Regions from separate parts of the Rhizobium sp. FG113 genome, predicted to be linked through region 2. Evidence: predicted binding sites of a transcription regulator. Region 2 holds the regulator's gene; each other region holds the start of a gene.
What was found. The regulator LexA, encoded in region 2, represses DNA repair genes until DNA is damaged. The targets are predictions, from matches to a motif close to TGTTCNNNNTGTGTTCNG.
Positions count from the first base shown of each region.

Region 1 (10,061 bases), on a different contig from region 2:
TGGATCAGGAAGAACGGCGCCTTGTAGTTGATCGCCATCACCTCGTCGAAGGCGGTTTCGCTTGTCTGCTTCAGCGGCAATGCGGGCGCGATGCCGGCATTGTTCACCAGGATGTCGAGGGCTGGCGTGCCTCTCTCGCGACTCACAGCTTCACTGAATTGTGCCCAGAGGCTCTCGGCCGCATCCTTGCTGTGTATGAGATCCGCCCTTACAGCCACAGCTTTTGTGCCGAGAGCCTCGATGTCGCGCACCGTCGCATCGGCTGCATCCTTGTTAGCGGTGTAATGCACGCCAACCAGCGCGGCGCCTTCCCTTGCAAAAGCAAGGGCGGCAGCCCGCCCGATGCCGCGCGAACTTCCGGTGATGAGAGCTATCTTGTCTGCTAGTCTGTGGGACATGGTTCACTCCGTTGATTAATTAAATAGCGATCGCTATAATAAAATTCGAAATACGACTGGTCAATAATTTAATAGGGATCACTATTAAAATGGCTAAATTGGTCCGCAAGCGAGGGAGACCCCGCGCGCTCGATCGCGACGTCGGCCTCGACATCGCGGCACGCCTGTTCTGGGAACGCGGCTACGAGGGAACCTCGACTGCCGACCTCACCAAGGCCATGGGGATCAATCCGCCGACGCTGTATTCCACCTTCGGCTCAAAGGAGGAGCTTTACCGCCAGGCGCTCGACTTCAGTATTGCTCGTGAGAACAGCCGTCGCTCAGACATCCTGCAATCAAGCCTTCCAGTTTATGAGGCTCTCGCGCTTTACCTTTACGACATTGCCGACGGCGACACTCAGCCAGATAAGCCGCGAGGCTGCATGGTCTCGACGGCGGTTCTGCAGCATGCGGAAGAAAATGCTTCCGTCGCGCGGATGACGGCAGCGCTGCGCGAGACGTCGATGCAGACCCTCAAGGGGCGCTTTGACCGTGCCGTCGAAGACGGCGAGTTGCCGGTGCAAACCGACACCGATACGCTTGCACGGTTTTATGGTGCGATCATCCAGGGTATGTCCGCTCAAGCCTGTGATGGCGCCTGCAATGTGCGGCTGAAGCGGCTGATCGACGTCGCGCTTACAGCCTGGCCTGGGGAGCGCCGAGCATCAGTTGGGAAATCGAACTGTCAATGAAAATTCCGTGCCTTCACCTTCAGCGTGTCGATATGCAAATCGCGCACAAACATATCCCGCGCCTGAACGACAGGCTTCGGCGTATCGCGTGGATCAGGACCACCCCCATGTGCAAACTCGTCCCCCCTACCCGCCGGCAGCCTGAACTCGGTGTCGCGATCGGCGAGCCCCGAAAGATCGGCCGATAGATCGAACAGTTGTTGGGCCACCAGGTGCACCACCTCCCCCTCCCGCTGGATCCGCCCATTGATAGCCATCATCGAGGATCCAAGCACGACGCGCCTGCGCTTTTCAAACAACGTCGGCCAGACGACAATGTTGGCCGGCCCGGTCTCGTCCTCGATGGTGATGAACATCACACCCTTGGCCGACCCCGGTTTCTGGCGCACGAGGACGAGGCCAGCCGTATAGACCCATTGTCCGTCGCGGGCGTTCATCGCGTCGCTGCAGGTGATGATGTTGCGCTGCCGCAGATCCTTGCGCAGGAAGGCAATCGGATGCTGGCGCAATGTCAGACCGGTGTGGCTGTAGTCCTGAATGACGTTGTGGCCATCCGTCATCTGCCGAAGCTCCACGTCTGGCTCCTGCTGTTCGGCGATGATTTGCATCTCGCGCTCGGCCGCCGCGGCAAACAGCGGCAGGGGTTCGTCGCGCAAGGCCTTGACCGCCCAGAGCGCATCACGACGCTCGAGCTTTAACGACGGCAGGAAGGCATCGGCTTGCGCAAGCTGAACGAGCGCTTCAGCGGGCACTCCGGATCGGCGCCAGGTATCATTGACCGACTGGAAATCCCGGTTCATGCGGCCGGCAACAATGCGGGCAGCATCTGCGACCCCCAAGCCCTTGACCCGCCGGAAACCCAGCCGGACCGCATGCCGGTCGCCATTACCTATCCTCTCCAAGGTGCAATCCCACCGGGACCGGTTGATGCAGACGGGACGCACCTCGACGCCATGGGCTCGAGCGTCGCCGACGATCTGGGCCGGTGCGTAAAACCCCATGGGCTGACTGTTGATCAGCGCCGCGCAGAACGCCTCCGGGAAATGGCGCTTGATATAGTTCGAGGCATAGGCAATCAGGGCGAACGAAGCCGCATGGCTTTCCGGAAAGCCGTAGGAGCCGAAGCCCTCCAGCTGCGAGAATGTCTTCTCGGCGAATTCAGGCGTGTAGCCGTTCTTCACCATGCCGGACACGAGCTTGTCCTTGAAGCGCGACACCCCACCGGTGAACTTGAAGGTCGCCATGGATTTGCGCAGCTGGTCTGCCTCGCCACCGGTGAACCCGGCGCAGACCATCGCGACCCGCATCGCACTTTCCTGAAACAGCGGCACACCCAGCGTCTTGCCAAGAACCGCTTCAAGTTCCGGCGTTGGATAGACGACCTCCTCCTTGCGTTCGCGCCGGCGCAGATAGGGATGGACCATGTCACCCTGGATCGGCCCGGGCCGAACGATAGCCACCTGCACGACGAGATCATAGAAGGTCCGCGGCTTCAGTCGCGGCAGCATTGCCATCTGGGCACGGCTTTCGATCTGAAAGGTTCCGAGCGTGTCTGCCTTGCGGATCATCGCATAGGTCGCTGGATCCTCCTGAGGGATCGTTGCGAGATCAATATCCTGATCCTTGTGCTCGCGAATGAGCTCGAAGGCCTTGGCCATGCAGGTGAGCATTCCGAGTGCCAGGATGTCCACCTTCATGAACTTTAGCGCCTCGACATCGTCCTTGTCCCACTCGATGATCTGCCGGTCTTTCATCGCGGCCGGCTCGATCGGAACGAGATCATCGAGCCGATCATGGGTCAGGACAAAGCCACCCGGGTGCTGGCCGAGATGGCGCGGCGCTCCCATCAGCTGCTGTGCCAGTTTCAGGGTCAGGGCGAGACGCCGATCCTCCGGGTTGAGATTGAGTTCGCGGACATTGCGATCGCGGACCTCTTCCGACCAGGACCACATGCCTGAGGAGAGCGCCTTGATCACGTCGTCAGGCAGTCCGAGCGCCTTGCCGACATCGCGGATGGCGCCGCGCGCGCGGTAGCGCGTGACGGTGGCACAAAGCGCTGCCTTCTCCCGACCGTAGGTCCGGTAGATCCATTGAATGACCTCTTCGCGGCGCTCGTGTTCGAAATCCACGTCGATGTCAGGCGGCTCGTCGCGCTCCTGGCTGACGAAACGCTCGAACAGCAGATCGTTGGTCGAAGGATCGATGCTGGTGATGCCGAGAATATAGCAGATCGCGCTGTTGGCGGCCGAACCGCGGCCCTGACACAAGATCCCCTGACTGCGGGCGTAACGAACGATCGAGAAGACGGTCAGGAAATAGGGCGCATATTTCATGGTGCGGATGAGGTCGAGTTCGTGGCGCACGATCTTCAGAACATCCGGCGGCAGGCCTTCCGGGTAACGATCGGGCACGCATTCCCAGACATAGTGCTCGAGCGAGGACTGGGCATCCTTGCCCTGTACGATCGCTTCCTCAGGGTACTGATAGGTCAGCTCCTCGAGCGAGAACGTGCAACGCCGCACGATCTCCATCGTCCGCGCCAGCGCTTGCCGGTAACGCGGAAACAGCCGCTGCATTTCCTCTGGTGGTTTCAGATAACGATCGGCGTGGCGCTCGCGCTCAAAGCCGACGTCATCGATCGTGGTCTTGTGACGGATGCAGGTGACGATATCCTGCAGCTGTCGCCGGCCGGGTTCATGGAAGAGCACGTCATTGGTGACGACGGCTTTGACCTTGAACCGCACGGCCATGTTGGAGATCTCATGAAGGCGCAGCTGGTCGTTCGGCCGCCGGCGCAGACAGAGCGACACATAGGCACGATCGCCAAAGATCTCGGAGAGCCTGCGCAACTGCACGGCGCAGGTCTCGTCAGCGAGATCAGGCACCAGAATGCCGATCATCCCGTCGCAATAGGCGACGACGTCATCCCAATGAAGAATACAGTTGTTCTTGCCGCCACGGCTCTTTCCAAGGGTGATCAGGCGCGTCAGCCGGGAATAGGCGGCGCGATCGGTCGGATAGACCAGCACAGACATGCCATCGGCAAGATCCAGCCGGCAGCCGACGACCAGTCGCAGGCCGGTTGCGCGTGACGCTTCCAGCGCACGAACGATCCCGGCCAGGCTGTTTCGATCGACCACACCGATCGCCTCGATGCCCAGGTCCCGAGCGCGGATGAAGAGCTCGTTGGCAGACGAAGCTCCGCGTAGAAACGAGAAATGCGTCGTGACCTGGAGCTCGGCATAGCTCATGCGAATATCCCGTGCATGAACCAGCGATGGTCACCGGTCTCAGGATCGACACCATCACCTGCTCGAAACACCCAAAGCCGTTCGCCGGCTTCATCCTCGATGACGAAGTAGTCCCTGACCGCCTCCATTTCTGCATCGCGCTGCCACCACTCGCCGAAGATGCGCTCCGGACCGTCGGCACGCTTGACCTTGCGCCGCCGGCCGCGCCAGACAATCGAGGCTGGCGGATGATCCGGCATGAGGGCGATTGCCGTGATCAGTTCCGGGCGCGGCAGAAGGCGGACTGGCCGACGCCAATGACCGACCCATGCGACTTCGAGCGGATCAGAGGCGGCGGCAATGCGCTGAACGGAGCGTTCGGGGACATCTGAGGCAACCGGGGCCACACGATAGACCCGTTGTCCCCGATTGCCGTAAATGTCGATCAGCGGGGTGACATCACTCACCTCGTCCTCAACCAGGGACGAGACCCTTTGCATGTCCTCAAGCGGTTCAGCCATGACGGCAACCAGCGTCAATTTCTCGATCCCGAAGCCAGGCTCGATCTTTTCCGTCCGGTCACGAAACAGCTTGGTGAGCCAGGCGACATCACGGGCGGGCTTGGCCGTTCCGGCGCGGATCGCCTGCCTGCTTCCGTCGACCTTCTCGACGATCAGGTCAGCGCGGCGCACGCCGAGACCCCGCTTCTGCAGCTCGCCAATCAGCTGTACGGCCAGGCGGCCGACATATTTGTCGATGGTCTCGGCAGCCCCGATTGGCTCTGCGAAGGCTCTTGTGACCTCGACCAGCTCTGGCGTTCGGATTGGATCGATCGGCTCTGCGACGCGGCCGAACATCTGGTCGAGGCGCCGGGCGATTTCCGGTCCGAAACGCAGCGTCAGGGGCGCGCGTGGGGTATTGGCCAATTCGCCAACAGTCTGGAAACCGAGCGTTCGGAGATCACTGAGGATCTTCTCCGGCAGACGCAAGAGCGTGATCGGCAGCTTTTCGACGGCAGCAACGGTCTTGCCAACGGGTACGATGACGGTCTCGCGGCTGATGGCCCGCGCGCAGGCGTGCGCAGCACCCCAGGTGTCGGCGATCGCAACGCGCGCCGTCAGCTTGCGCGCCAGGAACTGGTTGGAGATCTTCGTGATCATGGGCAGTTCACCACCCTGCAGATGATCGGCGCCTTCCGTGTCGAGCACGATGCCATCAGTGCCGTCGACGGCAACGATTGGGGAGTATTGGGTGAGTGCCCATAGCGTTATCCGTTCAAGCGCCGCCGCATCGACATCAGGCTCGGCATCGACAAGCATCAGTCCGCGAAACAGCGCCTGGGCCTTGGCCGCCGGCATGCCAACGCGCAGGCCGGCTTTTCGCGCAGCTGCATCCACGGCCGATACCCAACGTTTCGAGCCGCTCCTGGCGATCACCGCGATTGCCTGCTCAGCCGGAATGGACGGATCGTCGCGTCTGATCCGATCGGTCGGCAGATCCGGGAGATAGATCGATACGACCCTTGTCATCACATGCCCTTACGAGAAACTCAGCACATTCACCCGCTTTCGCGCGCATCAATTCCAAAAACCACTGCGCCCGACCGACGCCAGGCACCGGAAGGTCTTCCGACGGCATGACGCTGACACGCCACCGCGTCGTCGAGGCGGTTGGCTGGCCAAAATCGTTGGCCTCCGTCTGCCGTCGCCATCGCCGCACCGCCAGCGCCATCGTGCCCGTGCGTTCCGCGGCAAGCTGCAGCCGCCTGGAACTGACCATCGGCAATCGGACGAGCTCGCCGACCACAGCGCCGAGGCCACCGAAGGCCAAGCCCTCCTCCATGTTGGCGAGCACGTCCTCTTCCTTGTCGGACTCAACGAAGATCACCCGATCGGGATGAAGACCAACCTGCGCCAGGGCGGGGAAGAACAGGTCGGGCCGGGTCAGGCACCAAACGATCGGGCCCTTGGTTCGCGCGGCGATGCCGGCGGCACAAAGGGCGGCTGCGGCGCCATCGACGGTCCCTGCCCCGCCTCCGGCGAACTCATGCAATGCGCCGTAGGCCAGGCCACCGCCGGGCAGGATCGCATCGATCTCAGGAACGCCGAAGGCAAGACAGCCGACCTTTCTCGCCGATACGCCTTCCATCGTCGCGATCCGCTCACGCAAATCTGAGATCACATCCGACATCCCTTGGGCTCGGGCAGCAGTCATCGTTCACGGCTCCCTTCAAGGTCGTGTGGCGGATATTCTGGACCAGCATCATGCTGGACAAAATGCGAATGTTCTGTTTCTGTTCCTGTCGCAGCAAAGAGTCAAGCAACCCTAGGGATGGGAATATTATCCTGAGGATTGCAAATTCAGCGAATAGCTATCGGAATCAGGCAGCTAGCCGGTGTGAGAATTTTTTCCGCTGCCACCCACTCAAATCACAATCCGCTTGGATAACGGGGATAAAGCTGAGATCGCCACAGCGTTCCTAAACTTTCCCTGTTGTGTGCATGGTCGACGTCAAACTCCGCCACGCATCATTCAGGGGGCCTGGGAACAACGGCATGACGCTTAAGTTTTCCGCTTATACTAGAAATCGTGGCGCGGCGATTGCCGCTGTGGTCGCAAGTGGAAAAAGATCGGCGAAAAACACTCGCGGTCATGAACATGCGAGCGTCAACCTCTCGATATGGCTTCGTCTTGAAGTCATGCGGAGATAACACGACTTTACTCCGCATATTTGCGGAGAATAAGCTTGCTATTCTCCGCATCAAGCCGCAATCATAGAGCATGACCTACATTTGGCAGTCTCCAAATTGGCCAGCTTTTGAATGGCAATCGGACGAGTTTACGCCCTCTCTCGCGAACGTGCGCCTTGACCAGGGCCGCCTTATCGGCCGCGTGGAGAGCCTTGGCTTTCGAACCCGTGAAGCAACGTTCCTGCGGGCCCTGACGGACGACGTCGTAAAATCGTCGGCGATCGAGGGGGAACGGCTGGATGAGCAACAGGTCAGGTCCTCTTTGGCAAGACGACTTGGTATTGATATCGACGGCTTTGTGACGCCCAGCCGCTCGATTGAGGGGATCGTTCACATAACGCTCGATGCTGCAATTGACTGTTTCAAACCTTTAACAGAGGAACGTCTTTTTCAGTGGCATGCAGCCCTCTTTCCGACCGGTCGCAACGAATGGGGACATCGACTTCGGGTAGGCGCCTGGCGTGACGATTCCGGCGGCCGCATGGAAATCGTGTCCGGAGCTTTTGGGCACGAGAAGGTGCACTATGTCGCACCGCCGGCCGATCGCTTGGAGACCGAGATGAAGGCATTCCTCGATTGGTTCAATGGATCACAGCAGATGGATCCTCTCCTCAAGGCCGCTATCGCTCATTTATGGTTCGTCGCCATCCATCCGTTCGGCGACGGCAATGGCCGCATAACCCGTGCGATCGCCGACATGGTCCTTGCGCGCGATGGCGGGGGCGCTCAACGGCTCTATTCCATGTCCGCAGCTATCGAGAAATCGCGTGCCGGGTACTACGAGGCCCTTCAATCCGTAACAGCCCACGAGGACCTCGACATCACGAAATGGATTCAATGGTTTGTCGATCGTCTAAGCAGTGCGGTGGGCGCCGCCTTGCTGACCCTCGACAATGTCATGCTGAAGAATGAGTTCTGGCAGAGCCATGTCGCTCACGACCTCAACACGCGACAGGCCAAGGTTCTCAATCGGTTGCTGGAGGGAAATTTCGAGGGGAAGCTCACATCGACCAAATGGGCGAAATTGACGAACGCATCCCAGGACACGGCGTCGCGTGACATCGCGGACCTTTTGGCGAAAGGCATCCTTCGCAAAGGGGAAGCTGGCGGCCGCAGCACTGCCTACGAACTGGTTATAGGTGTCGCTTCGGACACTCACTCGCAGTCTTGAGAACCGAAAAAACAAGGAGACACCACACCAACTGCATTGCAGGCCGACCCGATTGACACTGCGGGTGTCATGCAATCTCGAACGACCATGATTGCAGACAGCGAGTTCCTGCCAAGACGGCAGAGTCGCCATGCATCCCATAGAGATTGCGAGGCAGGCAGACGGAACCATGCCAAAATCTTCCGCCCCGAATAAAGAATGCCGCGACGATCAATTGCCCGGCGCCGCAATCCGCACAAGGTCGGCCAGAATAGCGCGCAGCTGCGGCCACGGCGCGTCTTGCAAACCCGAGCCTGGATCCTCCGTCTCCAACACGCAATGCAGCTTTGCTGCAATGCCGGCGAACGACTTGGGTGCTGTTCTCCATAATGCTTCGGACAGCTTATCCTCCAGGTCGGCGTTTTCCGCTTCCGTCTCCTTGGCTTTGGAATATCCGACCCGAATATCGACCGCGTTCCAATCGAGGTGCTGTTTCGCTAGTTCAGCCAATGCCAACCGTCGCTCGTCCTCGTTTTCAGAGCTCGGTAGAAGGCGTTTGATCTCCTCCGCGGTGTAAGCCCAGATAAACCCCTCATCCCCGGAGAAAACGATCTGAACTCGCGGGAAGCTGCCGAGTTCACGAAGCATTTCTGTTTCGAGCGTCTGCTGCCGACGGAAGGCTTCGCCAAACGACCGGTGAGCCACCAGCCAGTCGCGCCATAGTGACACAGCCGGATCAGCGTCAGACGGCATCCCCTTCCCGTGCGGCTCCGCCAGCCCGCGCCGTCCCAGTGATCCATGCAGCGGCACCTGTCAGGAAGCTTCGGCGCATTGCATCGGGCGCGGTCTCGGATCGGGTCATCTGCGCCCCCCACGATTAAGAGAACACCTGGCCCATCGCACCAAAGGGCTTTTGATCACCAGACGAGCGGCGAGTGAGCACCATAATATTCGACGGGTGATTGAAGGCAAACTTCTGCTATTCTCAGAATCAGCCATGATCCGAGCTCCAAACAGCTTGATTGTGGTTAGGCTGCGGAGGGTGGTACGAACACCGTCTGCGGCCGTCCAGTCAGGAAAGACTACAGGGCAAGTTCGCAATGCGCAATCTAAATCACCATGGCATGGTGATATGAAGGGTATTCAATGCAAGCTGGCGCGGGTAGCGCTTGGTTGGGGCGTGCTCGAACTATCGAGTGCAGCCAGCGTTTCAACGCAAACTGTCACCCGCCTAGAGAGGGGCGATAAGCTGCGCCCAAGTACACTGTTGGCCATTCAAAGCGTGCTGGAAGCTAACGGGATCGAGTTCATTGCTGAGGACAATCGGGCCGGCGTGGGCATTCGCCTAAAACACAAAGATGCCTCGGACTAGGCTTTCTGTTCGCTCATCCCACTAGAGGGCAGGCCAAACGCTGCAAACTGCAGCATCGTGCGCAGGATGGCATTCTCCGCACGAAGCTTTTCCGCCAGCAGTGCACGCAATCTGCTGTTCTCGGTCTCTAGCTCCGCAAGTTCTGCCCGGTCGTCACTGGCTGAAGTCAGCTCGACCTTTGCCGCTCGCAAATTCTTTGGCGCCCGTTTTGCAGTCTTGCGCAGGCGGATGTCGTCGCCTGCAATCGGTTTTGTGCCGCCACTTCGCTTTTTCAAGCGTCGGGCACTGTTGGTGCCGATGGGATCGTTTGCCGCACCGTCGAGCTTAGCCCCATGACGTACCGTATTAGGAATACCCTGCTCAGGCGATGAAGGTGCGACTTCCACAACAGCAGGCGCCATAATGTAGGTAACTGGCTCCGTTCCGATTG
Region 1 covers NZ_JBMDKV010000018.1:62,192-72,252, forward strand. Annotated here, with positions in the region: gene ACODTZ_RS28960 (SDR family oxidoreductase) at 1-398, opposite strand, end outside; gene ACODTZ_RS28965 (TetR/AcrR family transcriptional regulator) at 488-1,129, shown strand; gene ACODTZ_RS28970 (error-prone DNA polymerase) at 1,123-4,380, opposite strand; gene ACODTZ_RS28975 (Y-family DNA polymerase) at 4,377-5,888, opposite strand; gene ACODTZ_RS28980 (ImuA family protein) at 5,809-6,573, opposite strand; gene ACODTZ_RS28985 (Fic family protein) at 7,141-8,280, shown strand; gene ACODTZ_RS28990 (hypothetical protein) at 8,491-9,012, opposite strand; gene ACODTZ_RS28995 (helix-turn-helix domain-containing protein) at 9,392-9,631, shown strand; gene ACODTZ_RS29000 (hypothetical protein) at 9,628-10,061, opposite strand, start outside.
Region 1: a site for LexA is predicted at 6,643-6,660, ahead of ACODTZ_RS28980 (ImuA family protein). Genes of this name have one in related genera too.

Region 2 (10,061 bases):
CGTGTCAGTCTTTTGAACGTCAGCCCTTGGCGATGGCGTCGAAGGCCAGAAGCTTCTCCAGCAGGCGCGGCATGTCCTTGAGATAGACCATGTTCGGACCATCCGACGGCGCGTTATCGGGATCTTCGTGCGTCTCGACGAACACACCGGCGACACCGACGGCAACAGCGGCACGCGCCAGCGTTTCCACGAATTCGCGCTGGCCGCCACTGGAGCCACCCTGCCCGCCCGGCTGCTGCACCGAGTGGGTCGCATCGAACACGACAGGGGCACCCATGGCTTCCATGATCGGCAGCGAGCGCATGTCGGAGACCAGCGTGTTATAGCCGAAGGAAGCGCCGCGTTCGCACAGCATGATGTTCGGGTTGCCGCTGGCATTCAGCTTGGCCAGCACGTTCTTCATGTCCCAAGGCGCCAGGAACTGGCCCTTCTTGACGTTGATGGCACGGCCGGTCTTTGCGGCGGCGACCAGCAGGTCCGTCTGCCGGCTAAGGAAGGCCGGAATTTGCAGCACGTCGACGACAGTGGCGACTTCGGCGCACTGCTCCTCGGTGTGGATGTCGGTGAGAACGGGGAAACCGTATTCCTTCTTGAGATCGGCGAACACTTCAAGCGCCGTTTCAAGCCCGATGCCGCGCTGGGCCGACAGCGAGGTGCGGTTGGCCTTGTCGAAGGAGGACTTGTAGACAAGGCCGATACCGAGCTTGTCGCAGAGCTCCTTCAGCGTGCCGGCGATCATGAAGGCATGGTCGCGGCTTTCCATCTGACAGGGGCCGGCGATCAGCGACAGCTTGCCGGTGTTGGAAAACACCACACGGCCGGCGCCTTCGCCAACGGCCACTTCGGAATTGGTTTCAGTCATCGTTTCTCCTCGAAGGCGAAGAGCGCGCCCTGGCCGGGTGCTGCCTTCACCAGAATTCGATTGTTCTTGCGTGTATAGGTGATCCCGTTAGCAGCCAAATGCGCCTCTGTCACGGCGAGATCGGCAACGGAAAAGACAATCGCCGCGCCGCGCAGGCCGCGATCGGCCTTGGGCTCGGCGAGATCGTAGTAAGCGTTCAGACCATCCGGCGAAAGGATATTAATGCGGGCGTTGCCGGCATCCAGGCTGACGCCGAATGCCTCCTCGCGGAACGCCTGCGCATCCGACGCCAGCTGCAACAGCGGCGCGAACGCCTTGGGATCGGACGACGAGAGCACGATCGACAGGATACCCAACACACCGTTTGCGTGCTTTTCCAAGGCCTTGCGGTCGCTGGGCAGCGGGTTGACGCGCTGGCAGGCGAAGAGGAAGAAATCGGGTGCGCGCAGATCGGCCGCGAAAGCCAGGCGGAACGCCGCGGTCGCTTCAGAACCATCCGGCATCTTCATCTGCCGGGCGAACTGCAGCATCTCGCCGCCGCTCATGCCATCGTCGATGAAGCGGGTGTGATCGCTATCGGCATCCGGCGTGCCGAAAACGATCGCCGACAGGCCGTCGTCGCCGCAGCGGAAGCGAAAGGCGCGGTCGCGAGCGGTGAAAACGTTGCCGTCACCGATGGCCGCCTCGTATGTCTCCAGGCTGGTGATGCCGAGCGGCTCGATATAGGTTTTGTCGGCGAAGAAGACGCAGGCATTCTCGGTGCCAAAAGGGTGCCGCGCATCGGCGGCGACGGTGAAGCCCAGCTTGCCCAGGCGCTCGCGCGCCATCTCGATGTTGACGACCGGCAGCACCACGTGGTCCAGGGGATGGGGGTCACTCATCGGCAAATCCTCCCGAAATCGGCAGAGATGTGCGCTGGCTTTCGCCACAATGCAAGAGGCCGGCGCGGTTAAATCGAATGAAGTGCAAAATCGCGACGATTCCGAGCCAAGTTTTACGAAAATTTAGGCACTTGCGGAACACATATGGAACATATAGTGTCCGTTCTGGCTTTGTTTCACGACTCTGGGGTTCATTTCGATGCTGACACGCAAGCAACAAGAACTGCTTCTGTTCATTCATGAGCGGATGAAAGAGTCGGGCGTTCCGCCATCCTTCGATGAAATGAAGGATGCACTCGATCTCGCATCAAAATCCGGCATTCACCGGCTGATCACCGCGCTGGAAGAGCGCGGCTTCATTCGCCGGCTGCCGAACCGAGCGCGCGCGCTTGAGGTCATCAAGCTGCCGGAAGCCTATAATCCGAGCCTGCAGCCGCGACGCGGCTTCTCGCCGAGCGTCATTGAAGGCAGCCTCGGCAAGCCGCAGCCGGTGGCCGCAGCCCCTGCCCCGAAGGCCGCGCCGAGCGCCGACAACGGCAACTCAGCGTCCGTTCCCGTCATGGGCCGCATCGCCGCCGGTGTGCCGATCTCGGCGATCCAGAACAACACCCACGACATCACCGTCCCCGCCGACATGCTCGGCTCCGGCGAGCACTACGCGCTCGAGGTCAAGGGCGACTCGATGATCGAAGCCGGCATTTTCGACGGCGACACCGTCATCATCCGCAACGGCAACACCGCCAACCCCGGCGATATCGTTGTGGCGCTTGTCGATGACGAGGAAGCGACGCTGAAGCGCTTCCGCCGCAAGGGCGCCTCGATCGCGCTGGAAGCCGCGAACCCGGCTTACGAAACGCGTATTTTCGGGCCCGACCGCGTCAAGGTTCAGGGCAAGCTCGTCGGGCTTATTCGCCGGTATCACTGAGTGGTGACGTCACTAGTTGGTGACGGATCATCGCTGAAGCTGTCGTTGCGCCAGTCATAGGCGCGATGACGCATCCAGGGACGACCGAGGCTTTCATAAGCGGTTTTGACGACAGGCGCCCCCTGCTCGTCGATGCGGATTTCGACGGCGCCTGATCGCCTGAGGGTTTCGCCGGTCAATAGCATTGCGCCGGAACGGCATGTCGCCTGGCGCAGACGGACAGGCGTGATGACGATATCGGCCACATCGCAGGCGGGACCGAGATAGGCGGCGTTTTCGAGCGTTGCGATGATGTAGCCGCTGTCGAGCGATGTTACGCACCAGGCCGTCTTGAGGCACTGAAAAGCGCTGTCATTTGTGGACGCTGCGGCATCGCGCATCATGGCGCGGGCTTCGCCTTGTTGTTTCAGTGTCAGCCTTGGTCGTGGCTCTCCCCTCTTCGGGATGGGCAAGGCCTCGCCTTCAAGCATGTCAGGCGGCTTGTGTTCTTCGATCGCGAGCGCGCGTTGCCATTGCCCGAAGATGAAGTCGGGCGGGCGTTCGCGGTTGCTGGCGAGACTGTCGCCTGTAACTGCTGCCACGAGGCTTCCGTCCTCGGAGACGACCAGCTCAGGCGCAGATGCCGCAGGCAGCAGAACAACGACGAGCGTTGCAAGCGCGGCCCCCACAGCACCGATCCATCGCAGCCGTGTCCGCATCAGCCCCCAGACTAGGAAGCCGAGCACGGCGATCGCGAAATACCACTGCGGTATCCGCCCGATATCGACACTGCCGCCCCAGCCGGAAACCATCTTGGCGATGTCGATCACCAGATCCAGCCCGAAGCCCGCGACGGTCCATAGTGGCGCGTCCAGACCAAAGGGCGTCGCTAACATCGCGAGCATTCCGAAAGGCATGACGATGAAGGAGATGACGGGCATGGCGAGCAGGTTGGCGGGAAGGCCGTAGCCGCTCAACCTGTGAAAATGCTCGATCGAAAACAGCGCCGTCGAGAAACCGCCGATCATCGAGGTCAGCGCGATGCCGCCGAAGAAGCGAAGCGTGACCATGACCGGCTTTATCGCGGGATGCGTGAGAAGAACGCTTTCGCGAGGCCGCCTCCTGGTCCAGACAGCAAAGCCCGCGACCAGCGCCAGTGTCGCGGCGTAGGACATCTGGAAGCTGGGACCGAGCACCTCCGATGGGGACATCAGTATGATCAGCAGCGCCGAGAGCGCGATGTTGCGCAGGCTGATCGAGGGGCGATCGAACAGCACCGCGACAAGCATGATCGCCATCATGATGAAGGCGCGCTCGGCCGAGACCGCGAAGCCTGAGATCATGTAATAGGCCGTCAACGCCAGAAGCGCGCTGCCGGCGGCGAACTTCTTGGTCGGATAGGCCTGCGCGAAGCCAGGAAACAGTCCAAAGAACAGCCGCAGCCCGACAAAGCAGATGCCGGCTGACAGGGCCATGTTGAGGCCTGATATCGCCACGATATGGGCGAGGCCGGATTGGCGCAGCGCCTCCGTCGTCTCGTTGGAGATGGCACGTCTCTCATCGGTGACCAGCGAGGCGGCGAAGGCGCCGGTATCATCAGGCAGGATGCTGCGGATGCGGTCGCCAATCCGGCTGCGCAGACCGTAGAGCCATTCCACGGCGCGATCGGCGGCAGAGAGATCGGCGATATCGGTCTGCGACGCGATGGTCTGCGGCATGCCGTAGAAGAAGCCGTTGGCGCCGATGCCGTCGAAATAGGCAGAGAAGGCGAAATCGTTGAGTTCGGGGAGCGCAGGTCCTGCCGGCGGCGTGAGGCGCACGCGGCCGGTCAACCAGCCACCGACCCCAACGGGCGCTCCTGCGCGCGCGACCAGCGAGACCTGCTGTGGCGGCCGCTTGAGAGAGGGCTCGTCCGTGCGCGTTACCCTTAAGATATAGCGCCAGCGGCCGTTGTCGTCGCCCTCGCGCCGTTCCACGCGGCCGGTCACAGTCGTCGTCACCGCTGTATCAAGCACGACGGTATCAGCGCGCCAGGTCTCGAGTTGCGCCGCGAACATGCCAAGGACGACTAGCAGGCCTGATATCGCCACACGGCGGGTGGCAACGCGCGCAGCGCCCGCCAGAACGAAGACGAGACCAAACAGCACAGCCCAGGCAAGGAGCCGTGAGGGCGGGATATCGACAGCAAGGCGGAACCAGGCGATGGCGCCAGCGCCGAGGAAGATGGGCGACGCCAGGAAGAAGCGGCCGTGATCGAATTCCGTGCTGAACGCTTGTGCTGCAACGGCTGCCTGGCGGCCGATCCCTCGGCTTGCGCGACTCAGAAAACCCGACGTCGACTGCGTCAACGGCGCGCGCGTCATTATGGCACGGGCATTTTGCCCTGGTACGGCCGGCAAATTGGCAATTTGCGCCGCTTCGGGTGGCATCAAAACGACGTGACTGGCATTCAACTCCGGCATGCAACGACACCCGAAAGCCACCCTGACCTGCAATCAGAATGAGGCCAGCGGAACCGAAACGCAACTATAATCGTTTGAATTCAAACGGGAAATAAAACCATCGAAAATGTCAGGATTATCATTGGCTTCCGCTATGCGGAGACGGCATCTCAGCAGTGCTCAAAAGTTGATACTGCGATGCACAAAATGGCATCACGGTAACTTGGCATTAGGCGCGCGATCATATAGCTATCGCAGACGACGCTTAACCCTATGGCGCTTTTAAGGCGCCAACCGCCAGTTTGGAGGATCAGAATGACGGATCAAAGCGCAACACTAAAACTCGGTGAGAAAACGGTCGACCTGCCGGTCAAGAGCGGCACGATCGGACCTGATGTCATCGATATCGGCGCCCTCTACAAGAACACGGCTTCCTTCACGTACGATCCTGGTTTCACCTCGACCGCATCCTGTGAATCGAAAATCACCTATATCGACGGCGACGAGGGCGTTCTGCTCCATCGCGGTTACCCGATCGAGCAGCTGGCCGAACAGGGCGACTTCCTCGAAGTCTGCTACCTGCTCCTCTACGGCGAACTGCCGACGGCCGCGCAGAAGAAAGACTTCGACTACCGCGTGACGCACCACACAATGGTGCACGAGCAGATGAGCCGCTTCTTCACCGGCTTCCGCCGCGACGCGCATCCGATGGCCGTCATGTGCGGCTGCGTCGGCGCCCTGTCGGCGTTCTACCACGACAGCACCGACATCACCGATCCGCACCAGCGCATGGTCGCTTCGCTGCGCATGATCGCCAAGATGCCGACGATCGCCGCCATGGCCTACAAGTACCATATCGGCCAGCCCTTCGTTTACCCTAAGAACGACCTCGACTACGCGTCCAACTTCCTGCGCATGTGCTTTGCCGTTCCTTGCGAGGAATATGTGGTCAATCCGGTGCTTGCCCGCGCCATGGACCGCATCTTCATCCTGCACGCAGACCACGAGCAGAACGCTTCGACCTCGACCGTTCGTCTCGCCGGCTCCTCGGGCGCAAACCCGTTCGCCTGCATCGCAGCCGGCATTGCCTGCCTCTGGGGCCCTGCCCACGGCGGCGCCAACGAAGCGGCTCTCAACATGCTGCAGGAAATCGGCACGGTTGACCGCATCCCTGAATACATCGCCCGCGCCAAGGACAAGAACGATCCGTTCCGCCTGATGGGCTTTGGCCACCGCGTCTACAAGAACTACGACCCGCGCGCCAAGATCATGCAGAAGACCACGCATGAAGTGCTAGGCGAGCTCGGCATCAAGGACGATCCGTTGCTCGACGTCGCCATGGAACTCGAGCGCATCGCGCTGACCGATCCATACTTCATCGAGAAGAAGCTCTATCCGAACATCGACTTCTATTCGGGTATCACGCTCAAGGCTCTCGGCTTCCCCACGACCATGTTCACCGTTCTGTTCGCTCTCGCGCGCACCGTCGGCTGGATCGCACAGTGGAACGAAATGATCGAGGATCCCCAGCAGCGTATCGGCCGTCCGCGCCAGCTATACATCGGCGAAGCGCAGCGCGACTACGTTCCGGTTTCCAAGCGTTAATCTCGACGCATCGAAGCTTAAAAAGAAACCCGGTCAGTTGTGACCGGGTTTTTTGTTTTTCAGCACATGGAGCACGATTTCCGCGGCGTGGACGCCGGGCGGTTTTTCGGTCTGCATCCGCTCCCAGACGAGATCGTATCCCTCCATCATCGAGCGACGCGGCAAGGTGTCGGATGAGAGCTTCTCGGCCCAGCGGGTGAAACTCGCGCCGCGCACGACTTCGTTGATATATTCGGGCACGACCGCGTAATCGGCGACGAGGTTCGGGATCGCCGCCGTCCAGATCTTGATCTTGCCAGTCATCAGCTTGATGATCCAATCGACCTTATAAGCCGAGACCGTGGGGACGCCTGCAAGCCCCAGTTCCAGGATGACAGTGCCGGATGCGGCCATGGCGGCGTCGGCCTCGGCGAATGCCTTCCACTTGTCGTCCTTGCCCGTCACCACGTCGGGCTTGACCGGCCAATCCTTGATAATCTCGCGCACCATGGCCTCGCGGCGCGGCGCTGTCGGCAGGACAAAGCGCATGCCTTCGTTGCGGGCGGAGAGCTCGGCCACTGCGTCGCCGAAATAGGGCAAGAGCTTCGTGATCTCTGATCCGCGCGAGCCCGGCAGGAGCATGATCGTCTTCGGCTCATGCGCGGGGCGCGGCTTGCTTGCCGCCCTCGCCTTGCGGGTCGCGAGAACATCGACATCAGCGGTCAGGCGATGGCCGACATAGCTTGTCGGCGGACCGCCGAGCTTGCGCATCACCTCGGGCTCGAAGGGCAGCACGGCGAGCACATGATCGATATAGGGCAGCATGCGCTGCGCGCGGTATTCCTTCCACGCCCAGACGCTCGGACAGACGTAGTTCACCACAGGCAGGTCGGGCAGCGCCGTGCGCACGCGCTTGGCGACGCGGTGGGTGAAATCGGGGCTGTCGACGATAACGAGCACATCGGGCTTGGCGGCGATCACGGCCGCCGCCGTCTGGCGGATGCGTTTGACCAGCGTCGGCAGCTTGGCGAGAACCTGGGTGATGCCCATGATCGACAACTCGGAGAAATCGAACAGCGATGTCAGGCCCTGTGCTTGCAGCCCCTCGCCACCGACACCGATGAGCTCGACTGGCCCCGCATATTGCTGCTTCAGCGCGGCGATCAGATCGGCCGCCAGAAGATCACCGGAGACTTCGCCCGCGATGATCGCGACCTTCAATGCACGCTCGCTCATTCAAGCCCCCAGGATGGCAATCCACGATCCAGACCGCAGACGAAGATACCGGCTTCCTTTGCCGCCGATATGACTGCCGGGCGATCCAGGATCAGTGCGCGCCCGGCCTCGATCGCAACACCCGCCAGGCCGGCCTTGCTGGCATTCTCGATTGTCGAGATGCCGATCGACGGCAGATCGGCGCGCAGGTCCTGCTGCGGCTTGCAGAGCTTGACCAAGACACCACGACGGCGCGCCGAGATGCGTCCGGCGGCGCGCAGATCTGCCACACGCTGCAGCATGCTATCAGTTCCCTCGACACCCTCAAGCGCCACGATGCGACCGCCGACAGAGACGGCGCCCTGCCCCACATCCAGGCGGCCGAGCGCGTCGGCTGCCGATCCCGCCTTGGCGATATCCTTGACGTCCTCTGATGATGGCGCAATCGCGCCGAGCGGACCGACGGCGGCCAGAAGATCCGGCGCGATCTCCTGCACGCCGATGACGCGGCGGCCGTTCTTCTCGATCAGTCCTATCACCATGCGCAGCACGGTATCGTCACCGCCAGACAGCAGCGTGCGAATGGTCGATGGAATGCTTGCGAGCGTCTTCAGCGTCGGGCGAACTTCACGCCATTCCGGCCGCCGGCGCACGGCGCCGGACATTACGACGCGCTCGATGCGGTGGCTATCCAGCATGCCGTCGATGGCGGCGAAATCGCCGACGCCGACGATGGCATGCTCGAAGCCTTCCCAGGATCGGTCGGTCTCGTTTTTCAGCGCGATGATGAGAGGGTCTTCGCCGGCGCTCTTGGCGGCTTCCGCGACATAGGACGGCAAAAAGCCGCTGCCGGCGATGATCGCCAGGCGGCCTTTTGCCGTGTCACTTTCTGGAGACAAGGTTTATCCCTTCTGTCCCCGCGTCGGAGAAGAGAGCGCGCGATCGCTTTCGGCGGCAATGAAATCGAGGATCTGGACGACCTGCTCGCAATCGGCGAACTCCTCGCGGATGGCGGCGGCGTTGTCGCGCAGATTGCCTTCGGTCTCGAAGATCGCCTTGTAGGCACGGCGCACGATATGGATCGTCGCGCGGTCGACGCCTGCACGCGTCATGCCGACGACGTTGAGGCCGCCGAGAAGACCGGGATTGCCGTTCAGCATGCCGTAAGGGATGACGTCGTAGCTCACGGCCGACAGACCGCCGACGAAGGCGTGGCGGCCGACGCGGGTGAACTGGTGCACGGCGCAACCGCCGCCGAGGATCACGCGATCCTCGATGACCACGTGGCCGGCAAGCATCACGTTGTTGGACATGATGACGTGGTTGCCGACGCGGCAATCATGGGCGATGTGCGAGTTGGCGAGAAACAGATTGTTGTTGCCGACGATGGTCTTGCCGCCGAAATCGGCGGTACCGGTGTTGATCGTCACACCTTCGCGCATCGTGCAATTGTCGCCGACCGTCAAGGTCGTGTCTTCGCCGCCATGATGGACGCTCTGCGGATCGCCGCCGATGACAGCCATCGGGAAGATCCGGCACCCCTTGCCAAGCGTTGTGATGCCGCTGACGATCGAATGCGGGAGCATTTCGGTGTTGTCGCCGAGCACGACCCGCGGGCCGACATGGCAGAACGGACCGATCTTGACGTTCTCGCCGATTACGGCGCCGTCTTCGACGACTGCCATCGGGTGAATGCTAGCACTGGCTGCGATCGTGCTCATGCCTGATCCTTGCGCACGATCATCGCGCCGATATCGGCTTCGGCGACCAGCGCTCCATCGACCTTCGCATCACAGTGGAACTTCCAGATGTTGCCGCGCTGCTTCTGCTTGACGACATGGTACTCCACCCGGTCGCCAGGAACCACAGGCTTGCGGAAACGGGCGTTGTCGATGGTCATGAAGTAGACCAGATTGCCGCTCTCGCCCTCTTTCTTCGCACAGATAGCGCCGGCCGTCTGGGCCATGCCTTCGACCAGCAGGACGCCAGGCATGATCGGCTGCTCTGGGAAGTGTCCGGTGAAATGCGGTTCGTTAGCCGTCACGTTCTTGATACCGATCGCGGAATCATCGCCGTCGATGTCGATGATCTTATCGACCAGCAAGAACGGATAGCGATGCGGCAGCAACTTCATGATTTCGATGATGTCAGCCGAGGAAAGCGACTTCTTGACT
Region 2 covers NZ_JBMDKV010000003.1:196,277-206,337, reverse strand. Annotated here, with positions in the region: gene kdsA (3-deoxy-8-phosphooctulonate synthase) at 20-862, opposite strand; gene ACODTZ_RS11230 (VOC family protein) at 859-1,743, opposite strand; gene lexA (transcriptional repressor LexA) at 1,943-2,668, shown strand; gene ACODTZ_RS11220 (ComEC/Rec2 family competence protein) at 2,662-5,109, opposite strand; gene gltA (citrate synthase) at 5,404-6,693, shown strand; gene lpxB (lipid-A-disaccharide synthase) at 6,727-7,908, opposite strand; gene ACODTZ_RS11205 (LpxI family protein) at 7,905-8,786, opposite strand; gene lpxA (acyl-ACP--UDP-N-acetylglucosamine O-acyltransferase) at 8,790-9,608, opposite strand; gene fabZ (3-hydroxyacyl-ACP dehydratase FabZ) at 9,605-10,061, opposite strand, start outside.

Region 3 (10,061 bases), on a different contig from region 2:
TCCCCGGCAAGGGCAAGCTGACCATCAAGTTCGTCGGTGAAGACGGCCAGGTGATCGAGAAGGAAGTGTTCGACGCTCCCGGCGCCGGCGTGGCCATGGCCATGTACAACCTCGACGAGTCGATCCGCGAATTCGCCCGTGCCTCGATGATGTACGGCCTGATGCGCAAGTGGCCGGTCTACCTGTCGACCAAGAACACCATCCTCAAGGCCTATGACGGCCGATTCAAGGACATCTTCCAGGAAGTCTACGAGGCTGAATTCCAGGATCAGTTCAAGGAAATCGGTATCACCTACGAGCACCGCCTGATCGACGACATGGTCGCATCCGCTCTGAAGTGGTCCGGCGGCTACGTCTGGGCCTGCAAGAACTACGACGGCGACGTTCAGTCCGACACGGTTGCCCAGGGCTTCGGCTCGCTCGGCCTGATGACCTCCGTTCTTCTGACCCCCGATGGCAAGACCGTCGAAGCCGAAGCCGCACACGGCACGGTGACGCGTCACTACCGTCAGCACCAGAAGGGCCAGGAAACCTCGACGAACTCGATCGCCTCGATCTTCGCCTGGACCCGTGGCCTCGCGCACCGCGCCAAGCTCGACGACAACGCCGAACTGGCGAAGTTCGCCGCCACGCTCGAAAAGGTCTGCGTCGACACCGTCGAAGCCGGCTTCATGACCAAGGATCTGGCGCTGCTCATCGGCCCGGATCAGCCCTGGCTCTCGACCACGGCTTTCCTCGACAAGATCGACGAAAACCTGCAGAAGGCCATGGCATAAGCCATCTGGAATATGCGAACGATGCGGCGGGGTTTTCCCCGCCGTTTTCGTTTCAGGGACATCAGGAGGGGAACAACAAGATGACCACGACCATCCGCCCGCTACAGCCATCGGACCGTAGCGCCTGGGAACCGCTCTGGGCCGGCTATCAGCGCTTCTACGAAGTCACGATCCCCGAGGAGACGACGGATATGACCTGGGACCGCTTCCATGACCCCGCAGAGCCGATGCACGTACTCGGCGCCTTCGATGGCGACGGCAGGCTGGTCGGCATCGTGCACGCGATCTTTCACCGCTCCACCTGGCTGCCGAAATGGACCTGCTACCTGCAGGATCTCTATGTCGACGACAGCCAACGCGGTCTCGGAACCGGCGCGGCATTGATCGAGGCCGTCGCCGATCTTGCGCGCGAGCATGGCGCCGGCCGGCTCTACTGGATGACACACGAGACCAACGCCACGGCGCGAAAGCTCTACGACCGCATCGCCGAGCGCTCCGGCTTCATCCAGTATCGCAAGGCGCTCTGACCGGCGCCGCTACTGCCAAAAATCTGACGTCGCCATGCCATAGACGTTGCCCCGCCGCTGGCCCGCGCCAGTTATGTAAAAAACGAGGAGAACACCATGGCCGACGAACTGATTTTCTATACCAACCCGATGTCACGCGGACGGATCGCCCGCTGGATGCTGGAGGAAACCGGCGCCCCCTATACGACCGAGATCCTCGGCTTCGAAAACAGCATGAAGGCACCGGATTATCTCGCCATCAACCCGATGGGCAAGGTGCCGGCGATCCGCCACGGCAAGACTGTCGTCACCGAATGCGCCGCCATCTGCGCCTATCTGGCCGAATCCTTTCCGGAAGCGGGCCTTGCGCCGACGGCCGAAGAGCGCGGCAGCTATTATCGCTGGATGTTCTTCGCCGCCGGGCCGCTGGAAGCGGCCACGACCAACCGCGCCCTTGGTTTCCACACGCCGGCCGACAAGAGCCGGATGGCGGGCTATGGCAGCTATTCCGACGTGATGGACACGCTCGAAAAGGCCGTCAGCGCATCGCCTTACATCGCCGGCAACCGCTTTACGGCCGCCGACGTCTATGTCGGATCGCATGTCGGCTGGGGCCTCGGCTTCGGCACCTTCGAGAAGCGCCAGGCCTTTGCCGATTACGTCGGCCGCGTCACCGACCGCGCCGCCTATAAGCGGGCGAACATGATCGATGACGAAGCCACCAAGGCGCTGCAGAAGAGCGCCTGATGAGCGCTCAGATAAGGGGCATGTAGATCTCGGTCACGAGTTCCGTCGGCGGCACGTCGCGCGGATTGTTGAGGTAGTCCTCGAACATCAACCCGTCGCGCAGCTGCCGGCCCGAGGTCGGCAGCCATTCAGAGAACAGCCACTGATAGGCCTTGTGCATATCGGCATAGGGTCCCTTGTGGCTGAGCACCGCATACTCCCCGCCCTCGAGCGTGATGGGCTCAAGCGGTGCTTCGACCTTAATCTCGCCTTCGACCGAGACGCAGGCGATGGAGCGAAGCTCGTCGGCCGGCACGAGATCGGGATCGTCGAAATAGACGCCGATCATTTGCATATCGGGCCTCGCCAGCCCGCGCGCGTGGAGCGTGCCGAAGAGAACCTCGAACGCCTTGCTGATCTGCATATACGAGCCCTTATGGCGCACGCCGACAAGCGCGATCGGCTCGATCTTCCGTAAGGTAACGTTGAACATGGCTTTAGTCCTTCCGTTAGGTGAGGGTTGGAACTCCGTGTGGCTTCCCTCTTTCCGGTAACGGGCCGGCGGCATGCCGTAGACCGATTTGAAAATGCGGTTGAAAGACTGGAGGTTGGGATAGCCGGATCGCCTGGCAATCTCCCCGATACCGAGATCCGAACGGACGATATCGCCCGCCGCGCGATGCAATCTCAACCGCTTGACGGTCGCCGCCAGCGTCTCTCCATGGACCGCGCGATAGATCCGGTGCCAGTGATAGCTCGACATGCAGGCGATCTCGGCAAGCTTATCCATATCCAGCTCTTCATCGAGATGATCATGAATATAGGCCGAAACCCGCCTCAGGCGGCTTTCATAGAGTGCCCATGCCGTGGTGCCGTTCATGTCGAAACCTCATGCCAGTTGACCGGCTGCAGACAAACATAACGCGATTTGACAAATCCTGCTGAGTTGCCGGCGCAAAAGAAAAAGGCGGGCACTCGAAGCACCCGCCTTTCGCAATTTAATCAAAGACAGGCCGATCAGCCGGCCAGCGCAGCCGCCACGGCCTCGAGCGCCTCGTCGGCCTTCGATCCGTCCGGACCGCCGGCCTGCGCCATGTCGGGACGGCCGCCGCCGCCCTTGCCGCCGAGAGCGGCAGAGGCGATGCGGACGAGATCGACGGCGCTGAAACGACCAACGAGATCAGCGGTGACCGCGACCACGGCGCTGGCCTTGCCATCGTCGGAGACGCCGATCAGCGTCACAACGCCGGAGCCGAGGCTGGCCTTGCCGTCGTCGGCGAGACCCTTGAGATCCTTCGGATCGACGCCGGAAATGGCCTTGCCGAGGAACTTGACGCCGGCGATGTCGCGCACGGCCTCTTCCGAGGCGCCCTGCCCGCCACCCATGGCGAGCTTGCGCTTGGCGTCCGCCAGTTCCTTCTCGAGCTTGCGGCGCTCGTCCATCAGCGCTTCGACGCGCGTCAGCACGTCGGCCGGCTGCACCTTCAGCGAGGTCGCCAGCGCCTTCACGCGCTCGTCCTGCTCGGCGAGATAGGCACGAGCCGCCTCACCGGTGACGGCTTCCAGACGGCGAACGCCGGAGCTGACGGCACTGTCGCCGAGAATGCGCACGAGACCGATGTCACCGGTCGCAGACACATGCGTGCCGCCGCAAAGTTCGATCGAGTAAGGCTTGCCCGTCTTCGCCCCATGCAGCCCCTGGCCCATGGAGACGACGCGGACCTCATCGCCGTATTTTTCGCCGAACAGCGCCATCGCGCCCTCGGCACGGGCGTCGTCGACGCTCATCAGCCGGGTCGTGACTGGCGAATTCTGCAGAATGATCTCGTTGGCCATGTCCTCGACCACCTTGAGCTCTTCCGCCGTCATCGGCTTCGGATGCGAGACGTCGAAGCGCAGGCGATCCGGCGTGACCAGCGAGCCCTTCTGGGCGACATGGGTGCCGAGCACTTCGCGCAGCGCCTCGTGCAGCAGGTGAGTCGCGGAGTGGTTGGCGCGGATATGCGAACGGCGGGCGTGATCGACGGTCAATGCCACGGCATCGCCGGCCTTGACGGTGCCTTCGATGACGGTGCCCGTGTGAACGAACAGGCCCTCGCCGCGCTTTTGCGTATCTGTGATTTCGATCTTGGCGTTATCGGACGAAATCACGCCCGCATCGCCCATCTGGCCACCGGATTCGCCGTAGAACGGCGTCTGGTTGACGACGATCTGCACCTTGTCGCCCTTGGCCGCTTCGCTGACGGCAGCACCATCCTTGACGATCGCCTGGACAACGCCTTCGGCGGTTTCGGTGTCATAGCCGAGGAATTCGGTCGCGCCGTGCTTGTCGCGCAACTCGAACCAGATCGTCTCGGTCGCCTTGTCGCCGGAGCCGGCCCAATGCGAGCGTGCCTCTGCCTTCTGGCGCTCCATGGCGTCGGTGAAGCCGGCGAGATCGACGTTGATTTCGCGGGCGCGCAACGCGTCCTGCGTCAGGTCGAGCGGGAAGCCGTAGGTGTCGTAGAGCTTGAACGCGGTCTCGCCGTCGAGCATATCGCCCTTGCCGAGCGTGGTCGTGGCATCCGACAGAAGCGACAGACCGCGCTTCAGCGTCGTGCGGAACTTGGTCTCTTCGAGCTTCAGCGTCTCGGTGATCAAGGCTTCCGCGCGCACCAGTTCAGGATAGGCGCGGCCCATCTGCTGGATCAGCGCAGGCAAAAGCTTCCACATCAGCGGCTCGCGCGCGCCGAGCAGTTCGGCATGGCGCATGGCGCGGCGCATGATGCGGCGAAGCACGTAACCGCGGCCCTCGGCGGACGGCAGGACGCCGTCAGCGATCAGGAAGGCGGACGAACGCAGGTGATCGGCGATGACGCGATGGCTGGCGCGCTGCTCACCCTCGGCCTTCACACCGGTTGCTTCCTCGGAGGCCGAGATCAGCGCGCGGAAGAGGTCGATGTCGTAGTTGTCGTGCTTGCCCTGCAGCAGGGCTGCGATACGCTCGAGACCCATGCCGGTGTCGATCGACGGACGCGGCAGGTCGATGCGCTCTTCCTTGGTGATCTGCTCGTACTGCATGAAGACGAGGTTCCAGATCTCGATGAAGCGATCGCCATCCTCTTCCGGCGAGCCGGGAGGGCCGCCCCAGATGTGGTCGCCGTGATCGTAGAAGATTTCCGAACAGGGGCCGCACGGGCCGGTGTCACCCATCGCCCAGAAATTATCGCTGGTCGGGATGCGGATGATCTTGTCGTCGGAGAGACCCGCGATCTTCTTCCAGAGATTAAAGGCTTCGTCGTCGGTGTGATAGACGGTGACCAAAAGGCGCTTGGCGTCGATGCCGAATTCCTTGGTGATCAGCGTCCAGGCATGCTCGATCGCCTGCTCCTTGAAGTAATCGCCGAAGGAGAAATTGCCGAGCATTTCGAAGAAGGTATGGTGGCGCGCGGTATAGCCGACATTGTCGAGGTCGTTATGCTTGCCGCCGGCGCGCACGCACTTCTGCGCGGTCGACGCCGTCTTGTAGGGGCGCTGCTCGAGGCCGGTGAAGACGTTCTTGAACTGCACCATGCCGGCGTTCGTGAACATCAGCGTCGGGTCGTTGCGCGGCACCAGCGGGCTCGATGAAACGATCTCGTGGCCGTTCTTCTTGAAGTAGTCGAGGAAGGTCGACCGGATTTCGTTCACACCGCTCATGCTATGCCCTTCAGTGCTGCCCAAGGCAGGTCAAATCTTGAAAATTCAGTGGCTTTTATCGCTGACGTTAACCACTGTCCAGCAGACAAACAAAACCGGCTGCATTCTGATCAAGGAATGCAGCCGGCTTTGAACTATTCAGTCGTGGATCGAGGCTTATTCGCCGTCGGAATCGTTGGCGTCGGGACCGCCATTTTGCAGCTGATCGGCGATCAGGCCGGCGTTCTGGCGGATCGAGGTTTCGATCTCGCGCATCAGCTCGGGATTATCCCGCAGGAAGGTCTTGGCGTTCTCGCGGCCCTGGCCGAGACGCTGGCTATTGTAAGAGAACCAGGCGCCGGACTTCTCGACGATGCCTGCCTTGACGCCGAGGTCGACCAGCTCGCCGGTCTTCGACACGCCTTCGCCATACATGATGTCGAATTCGACCTGCTTGAAGGGAGGCGCCATCTTGTTCTTGACGACCTTGACGCGCGTCTGGTTGCCGATCACCTCCTCGCGCTCCTTGACGGCGCCGATGCGGCGAATGTCGAGGCGAACCGAAGCGTAGAACTTCAGCGCGTTACCACCAGTCGTCGTTTCCGGCGAACCGAACATGACGCCGATCTTCATGCGGATCTGGTTGATGAAGATGACCATGGTCTTCGACTTCGAGATCGAGGCCGTCAGCTTGCGCAGCGCCTGGCTCATCAGTCGCGCCTGCAGACCAGGAAGGCTGTCGCCCATTTCGCCTTCGATTTCGGCGCGCGGCGTCAGTGCCGCAACCGAGTCCACGACCAGCACGTCGACAGCGCCGGAGCGCACCAGCGTGTCGGTGATTTCGAGTGCCTGCTCGCCGGTATCCGGCTGCGAGATCAGGAGATTGTGCAGATCGACGCCGAGCTTGCGAGCGTAAACTGGATCGAGCGCGTGTTCGGCGTCGACGAAGGCGCAGATGCCGCCCTTCTTCTGGGCTTCCGCGATCGTCTGCAGCGCCAGCGTCGTCTTACCCGAGCTTTCCGGCCCGTAAACCTCGATGATACGTCCCTTCGGAAGACCGCCGATCCCGAGTGCGATATCCAGTCCGAGAGAGCCCGTCGAAACGGTCTCGATCTCGACCACGCCCTCGTTCGAGCCGAGCTTCATGATAGAGCCCTTGCCGAACGACCGCTCGATCTGTGAGAGTGCCGCTTCAAGTGCCTTGCTTTTGTCCACCGATTTGTCCTCTACAAGCCGCAATGTATTCTGTGACATTCGATCCACCTTTAGGTTATTGAAGCCGCTCAAGCAATGTCGCCGCCGATGTCGATTTTGTACCGCATTTGTTCTCATCGCGCAAGTGCTGTTCAAAGCATTGAAAGAAAGAGGTAAAACGGCCTGTGTTCTACATTTGTTTTATCCATGCAAAGCAAGAGCTTACAGCACCTGGACGGCGGCTGACCGCGCTTCAGCAGGCCGCTCGATTCGGCCAAGACGGCATTTCGGAGCGATGAGATGAGCAAGAAGATTCTCGTTCTTGGCGGCGCCCATGTCGATCGCCGCGGCCGCATATCGGGCGCGACGGCAGATGGCGCCAGCAACCCCGGCTCCTGGTTCGAGGAAGCAGGCGGCGGCGGCTTCAACGCGGCCCGCAACCTCGCCCGCCTCGGCTTCGACGTTACGATGATCTCGCCGCGCGGCGGCGATCCGACCGGGGAGATGGTGAGCGAAGCGGCAGATCTCGCCGGCGTCAACGACCGCCCCTTCATCTTTCTCGACCGCAAGACCCCAAGCTATACCGCGATCATCGAGCGCGACGGCAATCTGGTGATCGCGCTGGCCGACATGGATCTCTACCGCATGTTCGTGCCGCGCCGCCTGTCGATCCGCTCGGTGCGCGACGCGTTTTCGGCGACCGACATGATCCTCTTCGATGCCAACCTGCCGGAGGAGACGCTGGTTTCGATCACCGCCCGTGCCAAAGCGCTCGGCAAGCCGGTGGCGGCGATCGCCATCTCGCCGGCGAAGGCGGTGAAGCTGAAGGCCTGCATTGATGGCATCGACTATCTCTTCCTCAACGAGGCCGAGGCCACCGCGCTGACCGGCGAGCGGCCGGAAAACCCCGTCCATTGGCCGTCACTGCTCGGTGATATCGGCCTCAGGGGCGGTGTCGTCACCCGGGGGCAGCGCGAGCTGATCGCCTTTTCCGCAGGCCACGTGGCGGCGCTGCAGCCGGCCAATGTCGAGCATGTGTCCGATGTGACCGGCGCCGGCGATTCCCTCGCCTCGGGCGTCATTGCAGCGCTTTTGCGCGGACTGCCGATGAACGAGGCAATCCGCGAGGGGGCCGCTGCGGCGGCGCTGACCGTCCAGTCGCCCAACGCGGTCAATGAAAATCTATCCGCCGATCTCCTAAAACAGGCTCTTGCTCTTGTCCCGCAGGCGAGAATTCTGCATTGAAACCCGATCAGACGAAATGGAAGATCCGATGACGAACACTCTCTCCTCCAAGCTGCCGATCACCTATTCCAAGGAAGTGGCGAGCGCCAAGCAGCGTGGCGCGCCGATCGTGGCGCTCGAATCGACGATCATCACCCACGGCATGCCCTACCCCGGGAATATCGAGATGGCCCGCAGCGTCGAATCGATCATCCGCGAACAGGGTGCCGTCCCCGCCACCATCGCCGTCATCCACGGCACGCTCCACATCGGGCTTGAAGCCGAAGAGCTCGAGCAGCTGGCCAAGGCCAAGGATGTGCTGAAGGTTTCGCGCGCCGACCTCGCCTTCGCGATCGCCGAGCGCCGCCATGGCGCCACCACCGTCGCCGCCACGATGATCGCCGCCGAACGCGCCGGCATCAAGGTCTTCGCCACCGGCGGCATCGGTGGCGTGCATCGCGGTGCCGAAGAGAGCTTCGACATCTCCGCCGACCTCGAAGAACTTGCCCGTACCGGCGTTATCGTCGTCTGCGCCGGCGCCAAGGCGATCCTCGACGTACCGAAGACGCTGGAAGTGCTGGAAACATCAGGCGTTCCCGTGGTCACCTACGAGAGCGAAGAATTCCCGGCCTTCTGGTCGCGCTCCTCCGGCCTGCGCAGCCCGCTGACGCTGAACAGCCCGGCGGCCATCGCCAATTTCCAGACGGTGCGCGAACAGCTCGGCATCGACGGCGGCATGCTGATCGCCAACCCGGTGCCTGAAGCCGACGAGATCCCGGCCGAAGAGATGGAGATCTACATCCAGCGCGCGCTTGATAGCGCCGAACGCGATGAAATCTCCGGCAAGGCGGTAACGCCCTACCTGCTGAGCACCATCTTCGACCTCACCGATGGCCAGAGCCTGAAGACCAATATCGCACTGGTGGAAAACAACGCCCGCCTCGCCGGCGAGATCGCGGTTGCGCTCAACGCCTGATATTTGATGGGGTGTGCCGCCGTGGCATGCCCCATTCATCCAGCGGCCTTCGCCAAATCATAAGATTGGAGCGAGCGGTCGCCTCCAGCCAATCTCCCTCCTTGTGGGGGAGATGTCCGGCAGGACAGAGGGGGGCTTCACACGGCACGCCCTATACAGGGACCGCCGACCGGCACAACGCTGCCAGCGCCCTCACCTACCCCTCAAGCGTCTCCTTGACCACCACAGCCAGCTGCTTCAGCGAAAACGGCTTCGGCAGGAAGCCGAACTTGGACTCTGGCGGCAGGTTGCGGGCGAATGCGTCCTCGGCATAGCCCGAGACGAAGATGAACTTCAGATCCGGATATTTCTTGCGCAGTTCGCGCAACAGCGACGGCCCGTCCATTTCAGGCATGACGACGTCGGAAACGACGATATCCACCTTGCCATCGAGTTCGTCCATGATGTCGAGCGCTTCGACACCCGATCCCGCTTCGTGAACCGTGTAGCCGCGCGTCTCCAGCATGCGCTTGCCGCCGCGACGCACCGCCTCCTCGTCTTCGACCAGGAGGATGACCGCAGATCCCGTCAGATCCTCCGGCTGCTCCGCCTTCGCCGACGACAGAGCAACGACGTTGTCTGCGCTTGGGGTGACCGCATCGGCCTCGGCAGCAATCGCCGGCTCGACGATGTGACGCGGCAGGAAGACACGGAAGGTCGTGCCCTTGCCGACTTCCGATTCCGGCTGGATGTAGCCGCCGGATTGCTTGACGATGCCGTAGACCATCGCAAGCCCAAGACCCGTGCCCTTGCCCACCTCCTTGGTGGTGAAGAAGGGTTCGAAGATCTTGTCCATGATCTCAGGCGCGATGCCGGTGCCGTTGTCGGACACCTCGACCAGAACCATGTCCTCATGCGGCATGTAGGAGTAATTGAAGGCAGCGACCTCGGCGGCCGTCGCGTTCTTCGTGCGCACCGTCAGCTTGCCGCCCTCCGGCATCGCGTCGCGCGCATTGACGCAGA
Region 3 covers NZ_JBMDKV010000010.1:51,045-61,105, forward strand. Annotated here, with positions in the region: gene ACODTZ_RS21520 (NADP-dependent isocitrate dehydrogenase) at 1-776, shown strand, start outside; gene ACODTZ_RS21525 (GNAT family N-acetyltransferase) at 857-1,303, shown strand; gene ACODTZ_RS21530 (glutathione S-transferase family protein) at 1,400-2,029, shown strand; gene ACODTZ_RS21535 (AraC family transcriptional regulator) at 2,037-2,888, opposite strand; gene alaS (alanine--tRNA ligase) at 3,026-5,686, opposite strand; gene recA (recombinase RecA) at 5,843-6,919, opposite strand; gene ACODTZ_RS21550 (carbohydrate kinase family protein) at 7,160-8,104, shown strand; gene ACODTZ_RS21555 (pseudouridine-5'-phosphate glycosidase) at 8,133-9,059, shown strand; gene cckA (cell cycle histidine kinase CckA) at 9,256-10,061, opposite strand, start outside.
Region 3: a site for LexA is predicted at 7,046-7,063, ahead of recA (recombinase RecA). Genes of this name have one in related genera too.